One region of the Pseudomonas sp. AC016 genome, then DNA from elsewhere that is predicted to be linked to it. Evidence: riboswitches for the same ligand, from Rfam matches in the RefSeq annotation. Region 1 holds a riboswitch; each other region holds the start of a gene.
What was found. Region 1 has a riboswitch for cobalamin ahead of cobO (cob(I)yrinic acid a,c-diamide adenosyltransferase). Riboswitches for the same ligand answer to the same signal wherever they lie in the genome.

Region 1 (7,272 bases):
CCCTGTCGCGTCAACCAGCGGCACAGCGCGGTTACCAGCGTGCTTTTGCCGGCGTCGGATGTGGTGCCTTGTACCATCAGCGTGGCCATCAGGATTCCTTGCGGTATTCAAACAGAACAGTGTGCAGACGCCGCCAGTCGGCTTCGTCGCAGGGCAGCCCGAAACGCAGGCTGGAGACTTCAGGCGTCGACCCTTCGAACAGGCGCAGCAACACCCCGCGTCGGGCACAGAACTCATGGATGGCCCGGGCTTCTGGCGTGACCAGCCATTGAAACAGTGCACAGCCGCCTTGTGGGGCAAGTCCGTACAGCTCGAGCAGAGCCACCAGACGGTCGCGCGCCTGGTCGGTGCGCACGCGCTGCTGCGCCTGCCATTCGCGGTCATTCAGACACGCCTGCCCCAGAATCCGCGTCGGACCGCCGACCGACCACGGGCCGATTTCGTGCGCCAGCAACCTGAGCAGCGCGGGTTCGGCCAGCACGAAGCCAAGCCTGACCCCGGCCAATCCGAAAAACTTGCCGAACGAGCGCAGCACGACCAGTCCGATACGCCAGGTTTCAGCTGCCAGGCTCAGCTCAGGGGTGTTATCCATGAAGGCCTCGTCCACCACCAGCCAGCCGCCCCGCTCTGCCAGCCGCGCATGCCATCCCAGCAGGCGCTCGGCGCTCAGGCGCAGGCCGGTCGGGTTGTTGGGATTGACCACCACCAGCACATCAAGGCTGTCGAGGAAGTAATCCACTTCGTGCTCGCCGACCTCACGCACCAGATAACCCTGCTTGCGCCAGGCATGCGCATGTTCGGCGTAGCATGGCGACAGCACGCCCACCCGCCCCGTACTGCGCACTCGCGGCAGGGCCTGGATTGCCGCCTGCGAACCCGCTACAGGCAATACCTCTGACACGCCATAATAGGCGCAGGCGGCAGTCTCGAGACCATCATCGTTCTCGGGCAGGCGCGCCCAGGCACGCAAAGGAATCTCCGGCACCGGCACGGACCACGGCGCAATGCCGGTGGACAAATCCAGCCACTCGGCCTGATTGATGCCGTAGTGCTGCGCCGCAGCGCGCAGGCGCCCGCCGTGCTCAAGCATAGAATGCTGTCCCGACGCACAGCACCAGCAACCACAGCCACACGCCGCGCTGCACCAGTTCCCAGCCACGGTCGATGGAGTCGGCATCTGCCGGAACGCCTTCGCCCAATTGCGGACGCTGATGCAGCTCGCCGTGATAGATCGCCGCGCCACCCAATTCGACGCCCAGCGCGCCAGCACCGGCCGCCATTACCGGACCTGCGTTGGGACTGTCCCAGGTCGGTCCCTGAGTGCGCCAGCAGCGCAGCGCCAACCGAGTCTTGCCCAGCAGCGCGTAGGTCAGCGCCACCAGGCGTGCAGGAATATAGTTGAGCAGGTCATCGATCTTCGCCGCAGCCCAGCCGAAACGCTCGAAACGTTCATTGCGATAGCCCCACATGGCATCCAGCGTATTGCTCAGGCGATACAGCACCACGCCGGGAACACCGGCTACGACAAACCAGAACAGTGCAGCGAATATTGCATCGCTGCCGTTTTCCAGCACCGACTCGGTGGCCGCGCGGGCGACTTCAGTTGCATCCAGTTCGCTGGTCTGGCGGCTGACCAGATAGCCGACGCGACGACGCGCCTCCTCCAGATCATCGCTGCGCAATGCCTGGGCCACCGGCTGCACATGCTCACCGAGACTGCGCATGCCCAGCGCGCAATACAGCGCCAGAATCTCCACCAGCCAACCCACGAACGGTGCCCAACTCAGCAGCGTGGCCAGCAGTGTCAGCGGGATCACCGCCACGAACCAGGCCGTGACGCCATGGCTGCGCCAGCCCCGGCCGCCACTGTTGAAGCGCTGCTCCAGACGATTGGCAAAGCGCCCGAACGCCACCAGCGGATGGGAGCGTTTCGGCTCGCCGAGCAGCGCATCCAGCGCAACCCCGGCCACGCTCAACAGCGCCACACTCATTGACTCACTCCCCATTGATTCTCATACAACAGTTCACTCAGCGGACGCGCCTGCGCCCAGCCCTCCAGCACGAGCATGGGTGCTGGGTAAAATTCTTTCACGGGGCCCAGGCAGAGAATCGCCAGCGGCTTGGCGCCTTCCGGCATCGCCAACAGATCGGCCAGTGCGTCAGGGTCGAACAACGACACCCAGCCCATGCCCAGCCCTTCGGCGCGCGCAGCCAGCCACAGGTTCTGGATCGCGCAGGACAACGACGCCATGTCCATTTCCGGCAGGGTGCGACGGCCAAAGATGTGCTGCTCGCGACCTTCCATCAGCGCGGCAACCAGCACCTCGGCGCAGTCGTTGATGCCTTCGACCTTGAGCTTCATGAACTCGTCGGTCCGCTCGCCCAGTGCCTCGGCCGTGCGGACCCGCTCTTCTTCGACCTGCGCCTGCATCCTGACACGCAGTGCCGGGTCGCTGATCCGAATGAACCGCCAGGGCTGCATCAGGCCAACGCTGGGTGCCTGGTGTGCAGCTTCCAGCAAACGGGCAAGCAGTTCGGGCGCCACGCTGCCACCGACGAAGTGCCGCATGTCGCGGCGCTCGGCAATAGCGCGGTACACCGCTGCCCGCTCTTCATCATTGAACGCATGTTCGGTCATGGCTTGAACAGGGCCGCAATCGCCTGGGGACAGGACGGAAAATAGAAATGGATATAGGTCGCGGTAAGACGGCCTTCACGATAAACCGCTTCCGCACCGCGCCCGCCGTTGGGGCTGACGCCTCGGCCAATCGGCTGCAGTTCGGTGGTGGTCAAAGAATGGTGATAGGTGTGACCGCGCAACTCGCCTTCCGGCATCTCGACCGCCTGCAACGCCAGCGCTGCCAGACGCTTCTGCATCGCCGCCTCGCCCGCCAGCAGACCGACCAGTTCAGCGCGCACGCCTTCAACATCGGTCAGGGCTTCGAGCAGATACAGCATGCCGCCGCATTCGGCCAATGTAGGCTTGCCTGCCGCATGGTGCGCTCGAATATCGGCCAGCATCGTGGCGTTGGCAGACAGCTCGACGTGATGCAGCTCGGGATAGCCGCCGGGCAGGTACAGGCTGTCTGCTTCAGGCAGATGGCTGTCGCGGATCGGCGAGAAGAAGCTCAGTTCCGCGCCCATATTGCGCAGCAGATCGAGACTCGCGCCGTAGGTGAACGCAAAGGCTCCATCGCGAGCCACGGCAATCCGTACGCCGTCCAGCCAGCGCTCGACATGAACCGGTTCTGGCGCAGTGAACGTGACCGCAGGCGGCAAGGCCACCTCACAGGTGGAGGCCAGGGCCGCAGCGGCCATGTCCAGACGCAGGTCCAGGTCGTTGAGTTCGTCGGCCTGCACCAGCCCCAAATGGCGACTGGGCAGTTCGAAGCCGGTTTCACGGGACAGCGCGCCATACCAGCGCAGGCCTTCGGTCAGGCTGTTTTCCAGCAACTGCGCATGACGTACGGTGCCCACGCGATTGGCCAGCACGCCGGCAAACGGCAGGTCAGGCTGATAGCGCGCCAGCCCCAGCGCCAGGGCACCGAAGGTCTGGGCCATCGCCGTGCCGTCAATCACGCCGAGCACCGGTACGCCGAAGTGCCGCGCCAGATCAGCACTGGACGGCGTGCCGTCGAACAAGCCCATCACGCCTTCGATAAGGATCAGGTCCGCGTCTTCGGCGGCTTCCCACAGCAGGCGACGGCTCTCGTCGGCACCGACCATCCACAGGTCCAGCTGAAACACCGGCGCCCCGCTCGCCCGCTCGAGAATCATGGGATCGAGAAAGTCCGGGCCACACTTGAAGACCCGTACCTTGCGCCCCTGATTGCGGTGCAGGCGTGCCAGTGCTGCGGTGACGGTGGTCTTGCCCTGACCGGAGGCCGGTGCAGCGATCAGTACTGCCGGGCAATCCCTGGGGGTTCTCATGAACGGATGCTCATAACGGAATGGCTCACAGTTCGATACCTTTCTGCGCCCGGATGCCGGACTGGAATGCATGTTTGACCACGCCGATATCCGAAACGGTATCCGCCAGGTCGATCAGTTCGGGTTTTGCGCCACGGCCGGTCACCACCACATGCTGCATGGGCGGGCGCGCCTGAAGATCGGTCAATACCTGTTCAAGATCCAGATAGCCGTGCTTGAGGGCAATGTTCAGCTCGTCGAGCACCACCAGACCGATAGCCGGGTCGCGCAGCATTTCCAGGCTCACGGCCCAGGCAGCTTCGGCGGCCGCGATATCGCGCTGGCGATCCTGGGTTTCCCAGGTAAAGCCCTCGCCCATCACGTGATAGCGCACCTGCTCGGGGAAGCGGCGGAAAAACATTTCCTCGCCTGTGCTGTTGCGCCCCTTGATGAACTGCACCACGCCGCACTGCATGCCATGGCCCATTGCCCGCGCAAGCATGCCGAACGCCGAGCTGCTCTTGCCCTTGCCATTGCCGGACAACACCAGCAACAGGCCGCATTCATTGGGCGAGCTGGCGATACGTTCGTCCATCACGGCTTTCTTGCGCTGCATGCGCGCCAGATGGCGTTCGTCGCGTTCGGGGGATTCGTTCATCTCGGCTCTCCGCTCGGGGGGTCGCGAAAGCAGACGGAAGGACAGCACTGAACAGCACGGCAACGCCCTGCACAGAGCATCACCCTCCGTGATGCCATTGAGTATTTCAGGCCGGTCTCCGGGCTCATGAGCGGGTCATCCGGGCTGCACGCCTTCCCGCGTCGAAACGCAGTGGCACGATGCACAGCCTTGACTCATTTACCGTTGCGGGGGCAGCGCCGGAATCGGATCGTCAGACCCTCACCGGCTTCCCTGTTTCACCCTGCCAATCGGGAGGATTGCAGAGCACCTGAAACAAACCGCGAAGGGTAGAGGGTTGGGGGTGGAGCGTCAATCGACACCGCAGTACACAGGGCATAAAGGCCATTCACTTGCATGACGCCGCCGGATGGTGGCTCGCAATTGAACCTCGGCGGTCAGGGTATCTCTATCCCTTACTGGACCAAGCCTTTGTCGATGGAGATTCACGATGTTCAAAATCAGACCACAGTACGCCGTACTGCTTCTGCTCGCAGGCGGCCTCGCGGCGTGCGGCGAATCTTCGACCTTGCAGGTCTCGGATGGAACAGGGCCTTCTCCAAAACTGCCGGAGCCGAACAAGACACTGATTCCGACGGTCAACATCGCCCCGGCCATCGGCTGGGAAAAGGACGCAAAACCGGTGGCCGCGCCAGGCACCCAGGTTGGCGCCTTCGCTGAACATCTGGATCACCCGCGCTGGCTGTACGTGCTACCCAACGGCGACGTACTGGTCGCGGAAACCAACTCACCGGCCAAGCCGGATGATGGCAAAGGCATCCGTGGCTGGGTCATGGAGAAGGTCATGGGCCGCGCCGGTGCGGGCGTACCGAGCGCCAACCGCATCACCCTGCTGCGCGACACCAACAATGACGGCGTGGCCGAAACCCGCAGCGTCTTTCTGCAGAACCTCAACTCGCCGTTCGGCATGACACTGGTGGGCAACAAGCTGTACGTGGCCGACACCGACCGCCTGATCAGCTTCCCGTATGAAAACGGCCAGACCTCGATCAGCGCCCAGCCGACCAAAGTGGTCGACCTGCCGGGCGGCACGCTGAATCACCACTGGACCAAGAACGTCATTGCCAGCAAGGACGGCAGCAAGCTGTACGTGACCGTCGGTTCCAACAGCAACGTGGCCGAGAACGGCATGGACAAGGAAGAAGGCCGTGCAGCGATCTGGGAAGTGGACGCTGCCACCGGCAACCATCGCATCTTCGCCTCGGGGCTGCGCAACCCCAACGGGATGGATTGGGAGCCAACCACTGGAAAACTGTGGACAGCCGTCAACGAGCGTGACGAGATCGGCAGCGATCTGGTGCCCGATTACGTGACCTCGGTGCAGGACGGCGGCTTCTATGGCTGGCCTTACAGCTACTACGGCCAGCACGTGGACGAGCGCGTCAAACCGCAGAACCCGGCACTGGTCGCCAAGGCCATCGCCCCCGATTATGCGGTCGGCCCGCACACAGCATCACTGGGGCTGGTGTTCGCCGACGGCAAGACGCTGGCAGCACCGTTCAACGAAGGCCTGTTTATCGGCCAGCATGGTTCGTGGAACCGCAAACCGCACAGTGGTTACAAGGTGGTATTCGTGCCCTTCAGCGGCGGCAAACCCAACGGCGCGCCTGTCGACGTGCTGACCGGCTTCCTCAACAGCGACGAAAAGGCCATGGGCCGTCCGGTAGGTGTGGTCAACGACCATCGCGGCGGATTGCTGGTGGCGGATGACGTGGGCAACAAGATCTGGCGCGTGACGTCGGTGAAGGCGGCTCAATAACGCGGTGACGCTCAGAGCCGGACGCGGAGCGTCCTGGGAGGCATTCCCACGCAGAGCGTAGGAACGATCACCATTTACTGAATGAACGTGGCTTTTCCCACAATCCGCTGTTATCTGCACGACAACGGCAGAAGCTGCGGCATCAGCGATCAAGGACGATTCTGTGCCAAGTCCGACGGTTGAATCACGCGCTTGGCGTTGAGGTAGGCTTTCTGCCAATACGGCTTGTCGAGGCTGTCGAGCTTGACCGTGCCTCCGGTGGCCGGCGCGTGCACGAAGCGGCCTTCGCCGACGTAGATCCCTGCATGGGAAACCTGCGAGCCGCCCGAGGTGGCGAAGAACACCAGATCCCCTGACTGCAGCTGTTCGCGGCGCACATTCGGCGCGCCCATCACAACCATGTCACGCGTGGAGCGCGGCAGGGAGATCCCCGCAGCGTCGCGGTATACATAGCCGATCAGGCCACTGCAATCGAAACCCGAATCCGGCGTATTGCCGCCCCAACGATAGGGCGTGCCGACCAGCCCCAATGCGCGAAACAGCACATCTTCGGCAGCCTGGGAAAGAATCTGGGGAGGAGCAGTTACCACCGGACGCTGAACGATCCGGGGCTGGGGAGGCGGCGGTGCGCTGGCGCAGGCGCCAAGCAACGCGGCAATAGAGATAACCATCAGGCGCAAAGCAATCGACATAACCACAACAACCTGATCCGGATGCGGCTTACGCTGCCGAGAAGCTCAAAAACGAAAACAGGCCATCGGCCTGTCTGCGTTTTCCATATTTCATTTACTTACGGCGTTTTACTGCGGTCTTGACTGTAGTCGATGTCATCGCCGTTGTCTGTGTAGCAACTGCTGGCGTCTTCACGGCTACGGCACCGGGTGCCATTGCCAGAGGACGCTTGGCT
Region 2 (7,272 bases), 4.3 Mb from region 1:
GCATTGAACGCGTCCAGGTATTCTTCCAGCGCCATGCTCTGCTGACACGGGCGCTGATCGACGCTGTCCAGATCATTGGTCACGCCGCCAAGCAATTGCTTGATCAGTTCAGTGCCGCTGTCGGGTAGCCCGGCCAGCGGATAACCCTCGGCCTGCATGGCGCGCAGGATATTCAGCGCGGCGGCGGGCGTGTCCAGCCCGACGCCGTTGCCGATTCGGCCATCGCGGGTCGGGTAGTTGGCGAGAATCAGCGCCACACGCTTGTCGGCATTGGGCAGGCGCGCCAGCAGAATCCAGCGTCGTGCCAGCTGGGCAACGAAGTCCATGCGCTCAGGATGCGCCCGATAGCAGACCACATCGGACTGACTGCGCTCGCTGCGCCATGCCAGATCCTTGAAGCTGATCGGCCTACTGATGATGCGTCCGTCCAGCTCCGGCAACGCGATGTGCATCGCCAGATCGCGCGCACCCAGGCCTTGCGCACTGGCACTCCAGGCAGGCTCGTTGTCTTGCGCACAGATGGCCTGGATCACCGGTACATCGCGCCGAAACGGTCGCAAATGCGGCGTTTCAGGGCTCGATTGAGCAAAGCCGGTGGTATTGAGGATCAGTTCGACTCCGGCCTCATCCAGCCAGTCTTCTACCTGCGTGAAGCAGCCAGCCTCCTTTAGGCTGGCGACGGCGATCGGCAAAGGGTTGAGGCCCTGCGCCTGCAGTCGCTCGCAAAACTCATCGATGAACCCGGTGTTGGCGGCCTGCAGGTGCGAACGATAGAACAGCAGCGCTGCAACAGGCTGATCGTTGCGCCAGTCAGCCCGCCAGTCCGCCAATCCGGCAGTTGCCCGCTTCGGATGATAAATAGCGGTGCGTGGCAGTGGCTGGGGTTCGGCCCATGAATAGTCGCGCGAAAGCCAGGTGCTGGCGATGCAGCTATAAAGGTCCAACGCATTCTGTAGACCGCCCTGACGCAGAAATTGCCACAGGCGGTTGCAGTCGGTCGCCGCAACGGTGCTCAGGTCGATCAATTCCGGATCGTGCCGGTCACACCCCGGCACCATAATCACCGTGACGCCCTGCGCAGCCAGCTCCATCAGCCGCTCGACGCCGTAACGCCAGTAGCCAATGCCGCCGTGCAGGGAAAGCAAAATCACTTTGGCGTGGCGCAGTACCTCATCGACATACAGATCGACCGAGGCGTGATTCTGCACCTGCATCGGGTTGGCCAGACGCAGACTGGGATAATCCTCCGGCAACTGCCGGGCGGCTTCGGCGAGCAGCGCCAGACTCGAATCGCCACTGCAGAGAATCACCAGATCGGCGGGGGTCTGCCCCAGATCAGCGATGCTGTCGTCGGGTACGAAACCGCCGGGCTGGGTTCTCAGCAGGTGCATGGGTCAGCCTGCGATCGCGGCGTTGAGTTGAGCTTCCAGCGCAGCAGCGTCCAGCTCCTGGCCGATCAGCACCAGATGGGTCATGCGCTCTTCGTGGGCGCGCCAGGCACGGTCGAAATGCTTGTCGAAACGCGTGCCCACGCCCTGAATCAGCAGGCGCATCGGCTTGCCGGGAATCGCAGCAAAACCCTTGACGCGCAGGATGCCGTGCTGCACAACCAGTTGGGTCAGCGCGTTGAGCAGCGCCGCTTCATCGGCCTGTGGCAGTTTGATGGAAATAGAATCGAAGGCGTCGTGATCGTGATCATCGTCTTCACCGTCGTGATGGTCATGGTGCGTCTTGCGACCGTCGATGTGGACTTCGGATTCGGCACCGACACCCAGCAAGACGCTGATCGGCAGGCGGCCACTGCTGGCCTCGATCACCTTGACGGCAGGCGGCAACTCTTCGGCGACTTCGGCGCGAACCTTGGCCAGACCGTCAACGTCGATCATGTCGGCCTTGTTGAGGATGACCAGATCGGCGCTGGCCAGTTGATCGGCGAACAGCTCGTGCAGCGGCGACTCGTGGTCCAGGTTCGGATCAAGCTTGCGCTGGGCATCGACCTGATCCGGGAAGGCCGCAAAAGTGCCCGCCAGTACCGCCGGGCTGTCGACGACAGTGATGACCGCGTCGACCGTGCAGGCGTTACGGATTTCCGGCCACTGGAAAGCCTGAACCAGAGGCTTTGGCAGCGCCAGGCCGCTGGTTTCGATCAGGATGTGATCCAGATCGCCACGACGGGCGACCAGCTCACGCATCACCGGGAAGAACTCTTCCTGAACGGTGCAGCACAGGCAGCCGTTGGCCAGTTCGTAGACACGACCGTTGGCTTCCTCTTCGGTACAGCCGATGGTGCACTGCTTGAGGATTTCGCCGTCGATGCCCAGCTCGCCGAATTCGTTGACGATCACGGCAATGCGACGCCCTTCGGCGTTATCGAGCATGTGCCGCAACAGGGTGGTCTTGCCCGAGCCCAGGAAGCCGGTGACGATGGTGACGGGAAGCTTGGCCAGTGTTTTCATCAGATGCCCTTGTGGCAATGCGGCGGGCAAACAGGACGAGAGCCGCGTGCCACGCACGCGGATCAGATCGCCACCGGATCACCCCGCCCGGTTGTAGTGAGAATTCGCAGGCCTTGGCCCGGTTCGAGGCAGGTCTCCTGGCTTACGGCAGCGCATTGCAGGCTTTCGGGCCTTGCCAACGCGCGCTCATCGCGCCTTCCCGCCGGGGCAGTGGCTGTGCGATGAACATGACCGTTTACAGTTGCGGGGGCAGCTGCGGCATCGACCGCATTCCCGTCTTAGCTGCGCTTGCGCACTGGGCAGCAAGCGAAGAACCTCGAACCGGCAAGGCTACGCAGTGACCGCTGGCAGGTCAATCGCTGAGATTGACGATCCCCCGCGACGCGTGGTCTCCTGTGCGCCTTGTTACGGGTGCCCCTCACGGGGTGAAACGGGAAACCGGTGCGCTCAGATCGTTGAGCAAGTCCGGTGCTGCCCCCGCAACGGTAAGCGAGAGGAAGTCAGATCCACTGTGCTCAGGCATGGGAAGGTGACTTCGAAGGACGGACAGTGCTGTCACGTCCCCTCGCGAGCCCGGAGACCGGCCCGCTACGTTTGCAAATGACACACCCGCGGTGGGCGGGCGCCGTTGAAACCTCTGACGTTCGTCAGCGGGTATCTTTGCGCATGGCCCGCTTTTGCCCAACGTCTCCAGAGGGAACGCCATGACGACCATCAGCAGCAGCCATTCGGCCGCAGCAAGCTCCACCCGCACGCAACGTCTCACCGCCGCCATCAGCGCCGTACTGCTGGGCGCGTGCCTGGTGTACTTTGCAGGGTTCTCGCACATCGCCGCCGTGCACAACGCGGCACACGACACCCGTCACAGCGCTGCCTTCCCTTGTCATTGAGGACAACACAATGTTCAAGCGAATCGCCTCCACCGCAGGCTTCACCGGCCTGCTCGCAGCGCTGCTACTGACCTTGTTGCAAAGCTTCTGGGTCGTCCCGTTGATCCAACAGGCCGAGACTTACGAAAACGCACCTGCCGAACACGAGCATGAACAGGCTGGCGGCGTTGTGGCCGAGCACAGTCATGAACATGATAAAGCCGCCTGGGAGCCGGAAAACGGCTGGCAGCGCGTGCTATCCACCACCGGCGGCAATCTGGTGGTCGCGGTTGGTTTCGCACTGATGCTTGCCGGGCTTTACACCTTGCGCGCACCGGGCAGTCCGCTTCAGGGCGCCGGATGGGGACTGGCCGGTTTCGCCGTCTTCGTGCTGGCCCCAACCCTGGGCCTGCCACCGGAACTGCCGGGCACCGCAGCGGCCGAACTCGGTCAGCGTCAGTTCTGGTGGATTGGCACCGCAGCCTCTACCGCTGCTGGCCTCGCGCTGCTGATCTTCGGTCAGAACCTGCTGCTCAAAGTGCTGGGCGTTGCCATTCTGGTTGCGCCTCATGTGATCGGCGCACCGCAGCCGCTGGTTCATGAGAGTCTCGCGCCTGAAGCACTCGAATCGCAGTTCATCATCGCTTCGCTGCTGACCAATGCCGTGTTCTGGGTAGCATTGGGCCTGATCAGCGCCTGGCTGTTCCGCCGCAACAACGCCGATCTGCAGCATGCCGAACCGTACCCGGCCTGAGCAGACGAACGCCCTGCCCGCTTCTGTCATCGTCGCGGGCCTGGGGTGTCGGCGCGGCTGCTCTGCCCTTCAGTTGCATGAACTGCTGGAGTGCCACCTCAGCGCGCATGGACTCGACATAAGCGACATTACCGCGCTGGCCTCCATCGACCTGAAAAGCGAAGAGCCCGGCCTGCTGGCGCTGGCGCGACAACTGGCCGTGCCACTGGTGTTCTTCAACGCGGCGCAACTGGTGTACTGGGATCTTCACCTCACCCATCGCTCGGCGAATGTGCTGCAACACACCGGCTGCCACGGCGTCGCCGAAGGTTCGGCGCTGGCCCTTGCGGCGCAATTGGGTGATGGCACTGCCGGACTGGTGATCGAACGCCAGAAAAGCACCCACGCTACATTTGCCTTGGCAACCAGCCCCGCAACCGGCGGATAATTCCGACAATGAGTCATTTCAGGAGATTCCCTTGACCGTTTTTTTCATCGGTGCAGGCCCCGGCGACCCGGAGCTGATCACCGTCAAGGGCCAGCGCCTGATTCGCACTTGCCCGGTCATCATCTACGCAGGCTCGCTGGTGCCCATCGCGGTACTTGAGGGCAATCAGGCTATGCAGGTGGTCAACAGCGCCGAGCTGCACCTGGAACAGATCATCGAACTGATCAAGACCGCTCATGCGCAAGGCCAGGACGTGGCACGCGTGCATTCGGGTGATCCAAGCCTGTATGGCGCCATCGGCGAGCAGATCCGTCATTTGCGCGAGCTGGGCATTCCCTTTGAAATCATCCCCGGCGTTACGGCAACGGCGGCCTGCGCGGCGTTGCTCGGCACAGAACTCACCCTGCCGGACATCTCGCAAAGCGTGATCCTGACCCGCTACGCCGACAAGACCTCAATGCCGCCCGGCGAAGAATTGGCCAGCCTTGCTCAGCATCGGGCCACGATGGCGATTCATCTGGGGGTCAACAATCTGCACCGGATCATCGAAGAGCTCATACCGCATTACGGCGCGGACTGCCCGATTGCCGTGGTGCATCGCGCCAGCTGGCCGGATCAGGACTGGGTACAGGGCACGTTGGCGGACATCGAAGAAAAGGTGCAGGCCAAGGGGTTCCGGCGCACCGCACTGATACTGGTAGGACGCGTGCTGGCAAACGATACGTTCAGCGAATCATCACTGTATCGGGCAGGTCATGCCCATCTGTTCAGACCTTAGCGACAGAGCTCGGCAAGCAGCGGGCACCCGCAATGGTGTGGACATAGTCAGACGCGGCCCCGGCATTGCTGAAACGACGCAGGTCGTCCGGTGGCAGCTGACGTGACTGAACTGGCTGTGTACGGACCTTTTCATTCACCTGCGAATCAGGCGTGATATCGCTGCCAAAGTGGGGAAACGGCTCTTGCGCCGCCCAGCCTCCTGCAGCCAGCAACAGCAACACGAACACACCCGCGATGGGTTCCTTGGTACCGCGCATGGATCCGCACATAGGTCTTTCCTCCAGCCGACTGATAACGGCTCGTTACACCAATGACTGGCCGAGCATAAGCGCCCGAATGTCGCGAACATGTGAACGCATGGTGTGAGTCAATGCGTAAATGTACACATGAGTCTATTTTCGAACAACATCACAGTCGGGGCTCATTCAAACGGTTCCTCGCCTTGCAGCTTGGTGCGATGCATCAAACGCCCGCATTCCGGGTCATACGCCTCGGCACGATGCATGGTGCCCGTGTTGTCCCAGATCACCAGATCACCCACCTGCCATTCGTGGCTGTAGCTGAACGAATCACCCGTCGCCCACTCACGCAGTTCGACCAGAATCCGTGCGCTCTCGGCCCGGCTGACGCCCGCCACCTGCTGCGCCGTGCAGCCCAGAATCAGCGACTTACGACCTGAGCGATGCTTCCACACCAGCGGCAGTTCTTTTTCGCCAATGGCCTGCATGACCTTGAGCGTCGCCAGACTCGGCTCGGGATTGTAGTAAAACAGCGACGACCAGGGCGCGTGCACGACACGCATGCCGGCATAGCGCAGCTTGTCCGCCGAAGACAGCGCCTCATAAGCCGCATACGTATTGCAAAACCCGGTATTGCCACCCCAGGTCGCCGTCACCTTGCAGGACAGAAGCGAGGCCAGGATGGGCACATCACTGCTGGTGCCGTCGATGTGCCAATACAGCGAACCCTTCAGATACTCGGCACCCGCCGGGTTCACCTTGGCATCCAGCGTAATTTTGGTGACGTTCTGACCGTCGCTGGCTTCCGCCGAAAACGTGCCCAGCGTGCGAGTGAACGCGATCTGCTCGGCATCACTGAAACCGACTCGCGGAAAAACCAGCACGCCCCGCTGCTCCAGCAAACCGCGAATCTCGTCCGCAAGCTCGCCGCTCAGCAGCTCCTCTTTGGTATTGAGAATCCGGGTGCCGATGACAGGTTTGATCGGCTCGTGAAGCAGACGCGTTTTCGAAGTGGCTAACATGATGCGACCCTCTTCATAAGTGAACCTTACGGTACGCTTTTGATGAGTCGTGCGCAACACCCAGTATTTATAAGTTTTGCCAAGCGATACACCGGGGTTCAGCGTCTGCTCAGATAATCGGCCAACGTCTCTTGAAGAACAAAACCGAGTGCAAGCCATCCCATCAGAGCAATCACGTCCATCGCACGGGATTTGCCCCACATCGGGGTACGCTCCCGGAGTCGGAAATACCAGGGACCGGTGCAGGACACCAGCCCATACCCGAGCAGCATGAACAGCACCGTGAACAGCCACTTGTTCGGAGCCTCCGCACGGAAGCCAGCCCAGACATCCATCAACGGCTTGAAGGCCACAAAATACAGACCACCCAACGCCGCCGCGACCATCCCCAGCCCAATCGGCCACAGCGAGAAACCGGAATACTGCATCGCCCGTTGCAGGTCCGGGCTTTCACTTTCCAGTAACTCGACGAGCCTTGGCCATCCTGCACGTCTGGCCAGCATCAAGGCGCTTTCACCCTGGCTGTTGAGCGCTGAAGCATCTGCGCCCATGTAAAGCAGCGTGATGACAAAGTTGCAGTTTCCGGCGAGCGCCTCGCGATGCAACAACTGCCATCCGCCATCGTCGTAGTCAGACATCAAAGAAGGATCGTCGCGAAGGCCCTGCTCTACTGTGCTCTGAATGTTCAACGCCATCGGATGCTCGGTGCGCTCCAGCGTGTCCAG
Region 3 (7,272 bases), 880 kb from region 1:
CTCTGGTTGTTGTCTTTCATCGACAGCAGGTGTTTTTCGAAGGCCACGACGCGACCCTGATCATCCTTCAGGGTGTATGGCAGGCGGCAGGCCTGGGAGCAGTCGCCACGGTTGGCGCTGCGGCCGTTTTGCGCATGGGAGATGTTGCACTGCCCGGAGAACGCCACGCACAGCGCGCCATGGATAAAGAATTCGATGGCCGCGTCGGTTTCGTCGGCGATCTCGCGGATTTCCTGCAGGTTCAGCTCACGTGCGAGTACCAGCTGAGAGAAACCGGCCTGATCGAGAAACTTCGCCCGGCCCAGCGTGCGGATGTCGGTCTGGGTGCTGGCATGCAGCTCGATGGGCGGAATGTCCATGTCCAGAACGCCGAGGTCCTGCACGATCAATGCGTCCACGCCCGCGTCGTAGAGCTGGTGAATCAGCTTGCGGGCCGGTTCCAGCTCATCGTCATGCAGGATGGTGTTGATCGTGGTGAAGATGCGCGCGTGGTAGCGATGGGCGAACTTGACCAGTTCGGCGATATCGCTGACCTCGTTGCAGGCGTTGTGTCGTGCGCCGAAGCTTGGTCCGCCAATGTACACCGCGTCGGCGCCATGCAGGATGGCTTCACGGGCGATGCTCGTGTCCCGTGCGGGGCTGAGCAATTCCAGGTGGTGTTTGGGTAGGGACATGGCTACGGCATCCGACGGCGGGCAAAGCGCGCATTGTAGTGCCATGGGCCGCGCTGCGCACCTGCGCTGATCGCTGCGGCGGCATTTACTGACTGTCGGTGGGGTGGAGGCGGCTGTTTCAGGGCGATCGCAGACGCAGAATCCGCGAGCCATCGAACGGGTCTGTCAGCCAGCGGCCCACCACTCCGAAGGTCTCCAGCAGCCGCTCGGGAGTCAGCACGTCTGCGGGTACGCCCAGCGCGACCATGCGGCCCTTTTCCATGACCGCCACCCGGTCGCAGTCCAGCGCCTGATTCAGGTCATGCAGGGCGATGACCGTGGTCACCGGTAACGCCTTGACCAGACCGAGAATGGTCAACTGATGCTGGATATCCAGGTGATTGGTCGGCTCGTCCAGCAACAGGATGCCCGGTCGCTGTGCCAGCGCCCTTGCGATATGCACCCGCTGCCGCTCGCCGCCGGACAGGGTATGCCAGGCGCGCTTGACGAAAGGCAGCATGTCCACGTCCACCAGCGCCTGCCGAACGATCCGGTCGTCGTGGTCGCTCCAGGGTGCAAGCGCCGACAACCAAGGCGTGCGGCCCAGCTCCACGGCATCCAGTACCGTAATTGCGTCACTGGTTTCTGCCTGTTGCTCGACCACCGCCAGCGCGCGGGCAATGTCGCGCCGGTTCAGGCTCGACAGAGGCCGTTCGCCGATCGTTACCTGACCGCTGGACGGCTTGTGGATGCCGGACAACAGCTTGAGCAGGGTCGATTTGCCCGAGCCGTTCGGCCCCACGATGCCCAGCGTTTCGCCTTGCGCGATGCTCAGATCCACGTCGCGCAGCAGTGTTGCGCCGCGAACCGAATAGCCAAGCCCTGTGCAACCGAGCGCCGGGGTGCCGATATCGGGAGTGAAGGCGTTCATCGTGTCCTGTTCCCCTGAATGAGGATCAGCGCAAATACCGGTGCGCCGATCAGGGCGGTGATCACCCCGATGGGCAGCGCCTGGCCCTTGATCAGGGTGCGGGAGAGAATGTCCGCAGCGATGAGGAACAGCGCGCCGCTCAAGGCGCTCAGTGGCACCAGCCGGGCATGGCGCACGCCGGTGAGCATACGTACAGCGTGGGGGATTACCAGACCGACAAAACCGATGGACCCCACAATCGAGACCATCACTGCCGTGACCAGGGCCGCAGTGGCGATCAACACGATCTGCACCCGCCGTACGGCGATGCCCAGAGACGCGGCGGAGTCGCTGCCGAAGGTGAAGGCATCCAGTGCGCGCCGATGCCAGAGGCACACCAGAAGGCCAAACAGCGCCGCCGGGACAGCCATCCACACCGAGGGCCAGCGTACGCCACTCAGGTTGCCCAGCAACCAGAACATGATGCCGCGCGCCTGTTCGGAGCTGGCCGACTTGGTGATCAGGAACGAGGTCAGCGCGTTGAACAGTTGCGAACCGGCAATGCCCGCCAGAATGATCTGCCCGGCCGCGGTGTTGCCCCGCGAGGAATGGGCGAGCAGGGCAACCAGAGAGAACGCCACCAGCGCACCGACAAAAGCGCCTGCCGACATGGAAATGACCCCGGCACCGAACCCCAGAATCGCCACCATGACTGCGCCGGTCGAGGCGCCGGCTGAAATGCCCAGCAGATAAGGGTCCGCCAGCGGGTTGCGCAACAGCGACTGCAGCACCACGCCACAAATGGCCAGCCCGGAACCGCAGGCTGCCGCCACGATGGCGCGGGTCAGCCGGTAATTCCAGACGATGCCTTCATCAATGGGGTCCAGCACATAGCCTGCCGCCCACAGTTTGTTGGCCAGCACCTGGAACACCACCTGCAGGCTGATCGAGGTCTCGCCAATGGCAGCGCCGACGATGATCGCCAGCAGCAGCACTGCCGAGACCCAGATCACATGGCCGAGCGCGACGGGCAGTTTCATGGAGTGGCGTTGAAACGGTTGGCGGCGGCGGACAGCTCTTCGATGCCGGTGAACAGGCGCAGGCTGGCCTGCATGCCTTCGGCGTCGATGATCACGATGCGGTCGTGCTTCACAGCGTCCATGTTGCGGGTCACCGGGTCAGACTTGAGGAATTCGATTTTCCTGCGGTAATCGTCGGCCGGAAAACGGCGACGGTCCATGCGGGCGATCACCAGAATGCTCGGGTTGGCCTTGGCGATGGTTTCCCAGCCAACGGTCGGCCACTCTTCATCGGACTGGACGATGTTACGCATCCCCAGATTATTGAGCATGAAGTCTGGAATACCCTTGCGACCCGCGACGAAAGGGTCGGCTTTCAGGTCGGAGCTTGAGAACCAGAACACTGCTGATACGTCTTTGTCGTGGTTCTGTTTGACGTTGGCCACTGCAGCGCTCAGGCGGGCCTTGAGATCGGCGACCAGTTTGTCGCCGCGCTCCTGCGCATCAAAGATCTGCGCCAGTTGCTCGATGCTCTTGTAGATGGTCTCGATGCGAAACGCTTCGAGGCGCGTGCCGTCGGCGCCGACCAGATTGTCCTTGCCTTCGCAGTCGGACGGCATGAGGTAGGTCGGGATTTTCAGTTCGTGGAACTGCTCCCGCGTGCCGACTGCGCCTTGCTTGCCGACCATCCATTCCAGCTGCACGGCAACCAGTTCGGGACGTTTGCCTATCACGGCCTCAAAACTGGGTTCGTTGTTGGCCAGGCGCTCGACCTTGTCGTTCTGCTCTTTGAAGCGCGGCAATACATCGTTGAACCACAGGGAGGTGCCGACCAGTCTGTCGCCCAGGCCCAGCTCGTAAAGCATCTCCGTGCCCGACTGGCCGATGGTCACTGCTTTGGTCGGCGCATGCTCGAACGTCAGCGAGTAGCCGCAGTTTTCAAGGGTCAGCGGATAGTGGGTCGGTGCGGCGAACGCAAGGCTTGAAAAGGTCAGGCTGGCAGCGAGTGCGGCAAGGCGGGGCAGTGACATGGAATGCGACCTCGATTCGAACGTGTGTCAGGGCGCACGCACAACAGGAAAACACATCCCGGCCTGCCGGAAACGGCAGCACTCGGCGCACCAAGGCCAGACGCAAGGATGTCCTTCCCGGGCACCCCGCCGGTTAGTGATTGATACAGGTCGGCAGGTCTCCTGACTGGCATGTCATCACCTGGCTCCGGCCTTCCCGGGGATCACCCAGTGGCAGTGGTGGAGCAGGCTCGATGCCTACAGTTGCGGGGGCAGTTTCGTTTCGGCTCGTGGCGTGAGGCGGGCGAATTCCCTGTTAGTTCCTCTCGGAAACCGACGGGCGGCATGGTAAACGATAAGGGATGGGCTCGCTATGGCTTTGCACGCAGGCGTTGCAGGCTGTTGATCAGGTGCAGACGCATGGCTGCACGGGCGGCGTCGCGATCCTGATGGGCGAGGGCGTCGAAGATCTGTTCCTGCTCGCGTTGCTGAATATGAGGATCGTCTTCCATCTGCAATGACGTGATGTTGCCGAAACCACTGCGCGCGCGCGGCAGAATGCTGCTGCCCAGCTGGTTCATCACATCGGTGAAGAAGCTGTTGGCGGTGCACAGGGAAATGCGGCGATGGAATTCGTAATCGGCCTGCAGGGTGTCCTGGCCGGTCCGTACGCAGCGGTGCAGTTCGTCGAGCGCCTGACGAATGGCGCTCAACTGTTCGGGCGTACGACGTTGTGCAGCCAGCGCGGCGGCTTCGGGCTCCAGGCTCAGTCGCAATTCTATGATTGCCACGGCGTCGCCGGGTGTGCCGATGGACAGCTCGTCCGACGGATCGGCCCTGGCCTCGGAGGCGTCGACAACAAAGGTGCCGATGCCATGCCGGGTCTCGACCAGTCCTTCGGCCTGCAGGCGTGACATGGCTTCACGGACAACGGTACGACTGACCCCGGTTTCACGAATGATCACCTGCTCGGTGGGCAGTTTTTCGCCGCTCTGGATCTCGCCTTCGCGAATTTTGCGGGCGAATTCGGCAACCAATTGCTGGGTCAGGCTGGAACGGCGGCCTTTAGGGGATGCGGTAGGTTCCATGGCGGGTGATCAGGTCCGTGTCGGGGCGCTGAGTATAACCTCACTCAGGGCGTGTTTTGTGCGGGGATCGCAGCCTATACTCGGGTATTCGATAGACATGAGGCTGCAATGTCGGACAACGCGCTTTCCTCGCAAAAGAATCACCGCCGCCTGGCTGAAACCCTGGTCGACCGCTTTGCCCAGCGCATGCGTGACGGAGTGCTTCAGCGTGGCGAGAAGCTGCCTTCCGAGCTCAACATCATGGAGGCCGAGGGCGTCAGCCGCACGGTGGTGCGCGATGCGTTGTCGCGAATGCAGGCGGCGGGGCTGGTGGAAACGCGTCATGGGGTCGGGACCTTCGTGCTCGATATGCCACCGCCGGAAGGGTTTTCCGTCGGGCCTGCCACTATTGTCACGGTGGCGGATGTACTGAACCTGCTGGAGTTTCGTCTGAGCCTTGAGGTCGAAGCGGCAGGTCTGGCGGCACAACGGCGCAGTCCTGAAGCATTGCTGGAGCTCAAGCGGGCCTTCGACGCCCTGCTGGAGGGGCCGCAGAAGTCCGGAACGACCATCAACGCCGACTTTCAGTTTCACCTCAGGATTGCCAAGGCGTCCGGCAATGCCTACCTGATCGATATCATGAAACACCTCGGCACCAAGCTGATTCCCCGCACCCGGATGAACTCGGCCTACACCGGCCAGAGCGACCGAAATGCCTATCTGGCTGGCATCAATGCCGAACACCGGCAGATCTACAGCGCCATTGCCGAAGGCAACGTCGACGCCGCCCGCTCGGCCATGTACCTGCACCTCAACGGCAGCCGCATGCGCCTGCGCAGGACACAGGCCCTGTACAGCGACTGACATCGAAGGGACGCAGAGCGTCCCGGGCTGCATGCCGACGCGGAGCATCGGCACGATCAACTTTGTCAGCCCTACCTGATCGTTCCTCACGCTCCAGCGTGGGAATGCCTCTTGGGACGCTCCGCGTCCCGGGCTGCATGCCGACGCGGAGCATCGGCACGATCAGCTTTGTCGGCCTTACGCTGATCGTTCCTCACGCTCCAGCGTGGGAATGCCTCTTGGGACGCTCCGCGTCCCGGCGACCTGCGGCAGTGCTCGGCCAACCCTCAAAGAAAGTTGTACTGCACACCCACCCGCAATCTCAGCTGGCGCTTGTCGTCCTCGGAGTTGACCTTGATGTCGCCGACTTCGAAAAACGGCACCCAGTTCTTGTCCCATTTGTATTTGAAGGCTGCGTTCTGTTCATAGTCGGTCTTGTCGTTGTCGTAGCGGATGTAGTCGGCGTCGAAGTAGGTGAACTGATACTCGTAGGACCAGGGGCCTTTGGTGGCGTAGTTGACCCAGACGTCGTAGCGGTTGACTGACTGATCGTTCATCTGGTTATCGGGCATGTCCCTGTTGACGCGGTCACGGTCGAGTTTGATCGAGTCATACCGGTAGCGACCGGAAAGCGTCAGTTGATCGGTGACCTTGTAGCCGACCTTCAGCCCCATCTTGTAGGCCGTGGAGCGCTCGATGCTTTCCAGTGCGAGGGAGGGGGTCAGCAGCCACTTGTCATTGAGCTTGTGCTGATAACTGACCGTCAGTTCGTGGCCGTTGCCAACGGTGTTGTCGAACGCGACGTCCTGGCGATCACCCGCCGTTTTGTACTTCAGTTCACCTTCAAAGCCCCAGCCGCTGTCCAGCCGCGTGCCGAACTTGACCCGGTCGGCGTGCATGCGGGTGCTTTCTGCGTATTGGTGGCGATAGTTGATGTAGGCGCTGTCGGCATGGGTCCATGCGCTTGGGAACAGGGCGGCCAGGGAGAGCAAAGCGATTGATTTTTTCATTTTTTTATTCTTGTTCGAGTGAGAAAAAAGGTGTTTGAGGTAAATCGCAGGCAGCCGGATCCGATGGCCGGTTCGGCCAGGGATCACGCTGTCAGCAGGGTTCGTTGGTGTGCAGGACCTGCAGCGGTCATCCGCTCGGTCGTGCGTCCATGTCGCGGCTGGCCTGGATCAGCAGTCGTGAGTAGTCGTGCTGCGCCTGATCGTTGCTCAACTGGCTGCTGTCGAGCGTCTCCACGACCTGGCCCAGTTGCATGACGGCAACCCGGTCGCACAGGTGCGCGACCACGCCCAGATCGTGCGTCACCATCAGGTAGGTCAGGCCCTGCTGCTGACGAAGGTCCGCCAGCAGGTTGAGGATTTCAGCCTGCACCGAGACGTCGAGCGCCGAGGTCGGTTCATCCAGCAGCAACACGCGCGGCTCCAGAATCAGCGCTCTGGCAATCGCGACTCGCTGACGCTGGCCACCGGACAGTTGATGCGGGTAACGAAAGCGGAAACTCTCGTTGAGGCCGACGCGGTTCAGCACGTCGCAGACGCGTCGGTCACGCTGATCGATCTTGTGGATGCTCAGCGGTTCCTTGAGGGCCGCGTCAATGGTGTGACGCGGGTGTAACGAAGCGTAGGGGTCCTGGAACACCATCTGCACGGTGCGGTAATGGCTGGCGTCGAGCTTGCGGCCGACCTGCTGGCCCGACACGCTCAAGGCACCTGTCCAGTGGTGGTACTGCCCGGCCAGACAGCGCAGCACAGTGGTCTTGCC

Region 2: linked by a shared signal. The riboswitch ahead of AC0IXS_RS26345 (CbtB domain-containing protein) and the one ahead of cobO (cob(I)yrinic acid a,c-diamide adenosyltransferase) in region 1 are both predicted to bind cobalamin.
Region 3: linked by a shared signal. The riboswitch ahead of AC0IXS_RS02860 (ABC transporter substrate-binding protein) and the one ahead of cobO (cob(I)yrinic acid a,c-diamide adenosyltransferase) in region 1 are both predicted to bind cobalamin.

The regions. Positions count from the first base shown of each region.
Region 1 covers NZ_CEEDCC010000001.1:1,570,270-1,577,541, forward strand. The annotation lists gene AC0IXS_RS06910 (cobyric acid synthase) at 1-89, opposite strand, end outside; gene cobD (threonine-phosphate decarboxylase CobD) at 89-1,090, opposite strand; gene cbiB (adenosylcobinamide-phosphate synthase CbiB) at 1,083-1,991, opposite strand; gene bluB (5,6-dimethylbenzimidazole synthase) at 1,988-2,638, opposite strand; gene AC0IXS_RS06930 (cobyrinate a,c-diamide synthase) at 2,635-3,930, opposite strand; gene cobO (cob(I)yrinic acid a,c-diamide adenosyltransferase) at 3,956-4,567, opposite strand; cobalamin riboswitch at 4,660-4,875, opposite strand; gene AC0IXS_RS06940 (PQQ-dependent sugar dehydrogenase) at 5,037-6,365, shown strand; gene AC0IXS_RS06945 (C40 family peptidase) at 6,515-7,057, opposite strand; gene AC0IXS_RS06950 (C40 family peptidase) at 7,152-7,272, opposite strand, start outside.
Region 2 covers NZ_CEEDCC010000001.1:5,840,358-5,847,629, reverse strand. The annotation lists gene cobN (cobaltochelatase subunit CobN) at 1-1,391, opposite strand, end outside; gene cobW (cobalamin biosynthesis protein CobW) at 1,395-2,456, opposite strand; cobalamin riboswitch at 2,567-2,790, opposite strand; cobalamin riboswitch at 2,849-3,059, shown strand; gene AC0IXS_RS26345 (CbtB domain-containing protein) at 3,161-3,346, shown strand; gene AC0IXS_RS26340 (CbtA family protein) at 3,357-4,079, shown strand; gene AC0IXS_RS26335 (cobalamin biosynthesis protein) at 4,057-4,506, shown strand; gene cobM (precorrin-4 C(11)-methyltransferase) at 4,538-5,284, shown strand; gene AC0IXS_RS26325 (hypothetical protein) at 5,274-5,543, opposite strand; gene AC0IXS_RS26320 (TauD/TfdA dioxygenase family protein) at 5,708-6,547, opposite strand; gene AC0IXS_RS26315 (DUF2314 domain-containing protein) at 6,646-7,272, opposite strand, start outside.
Region 3 covers NZ_CEEDCC010000001.1:691,645-698,916, reverse strand. The annotation lists gene AC0IXS_RS02875 (peptidase U32 family protein) at 1-674, opposite strand, end outside; gene AC0IXS_RS02870 (ABC transporter ATP-binding protein) at 793-1,584, opposite strand; gene AC0IXS_RS02865 (FecCD family ABC transporter permease) at 1,581-2,603, opposite strand; gene AC0IXS_RS02860 (ABC transporter substrate-binding protein) at 2,600-3,613, opposite strand; cobalamin riboswitch at 3,749-3,945, opposite strand; gene AC0IXS_RS02855 (FadR/GntR family transcriptional regulator) at 3,964-4,680, opposite strand; gene AC0IXS_RS02850 (FadR/GntR family transcriptional regulator) at 4,789-5,523, shown strand; gene AC0IXS_RS02845 (oligogalacturonate-specific porin KdgM family protein) at 5,790-6,512, opposite strand; gene AC0IXS_RS02840 (ABC transporter ATP-binding protein) at 6,640-7,272, opposite strand, start outside.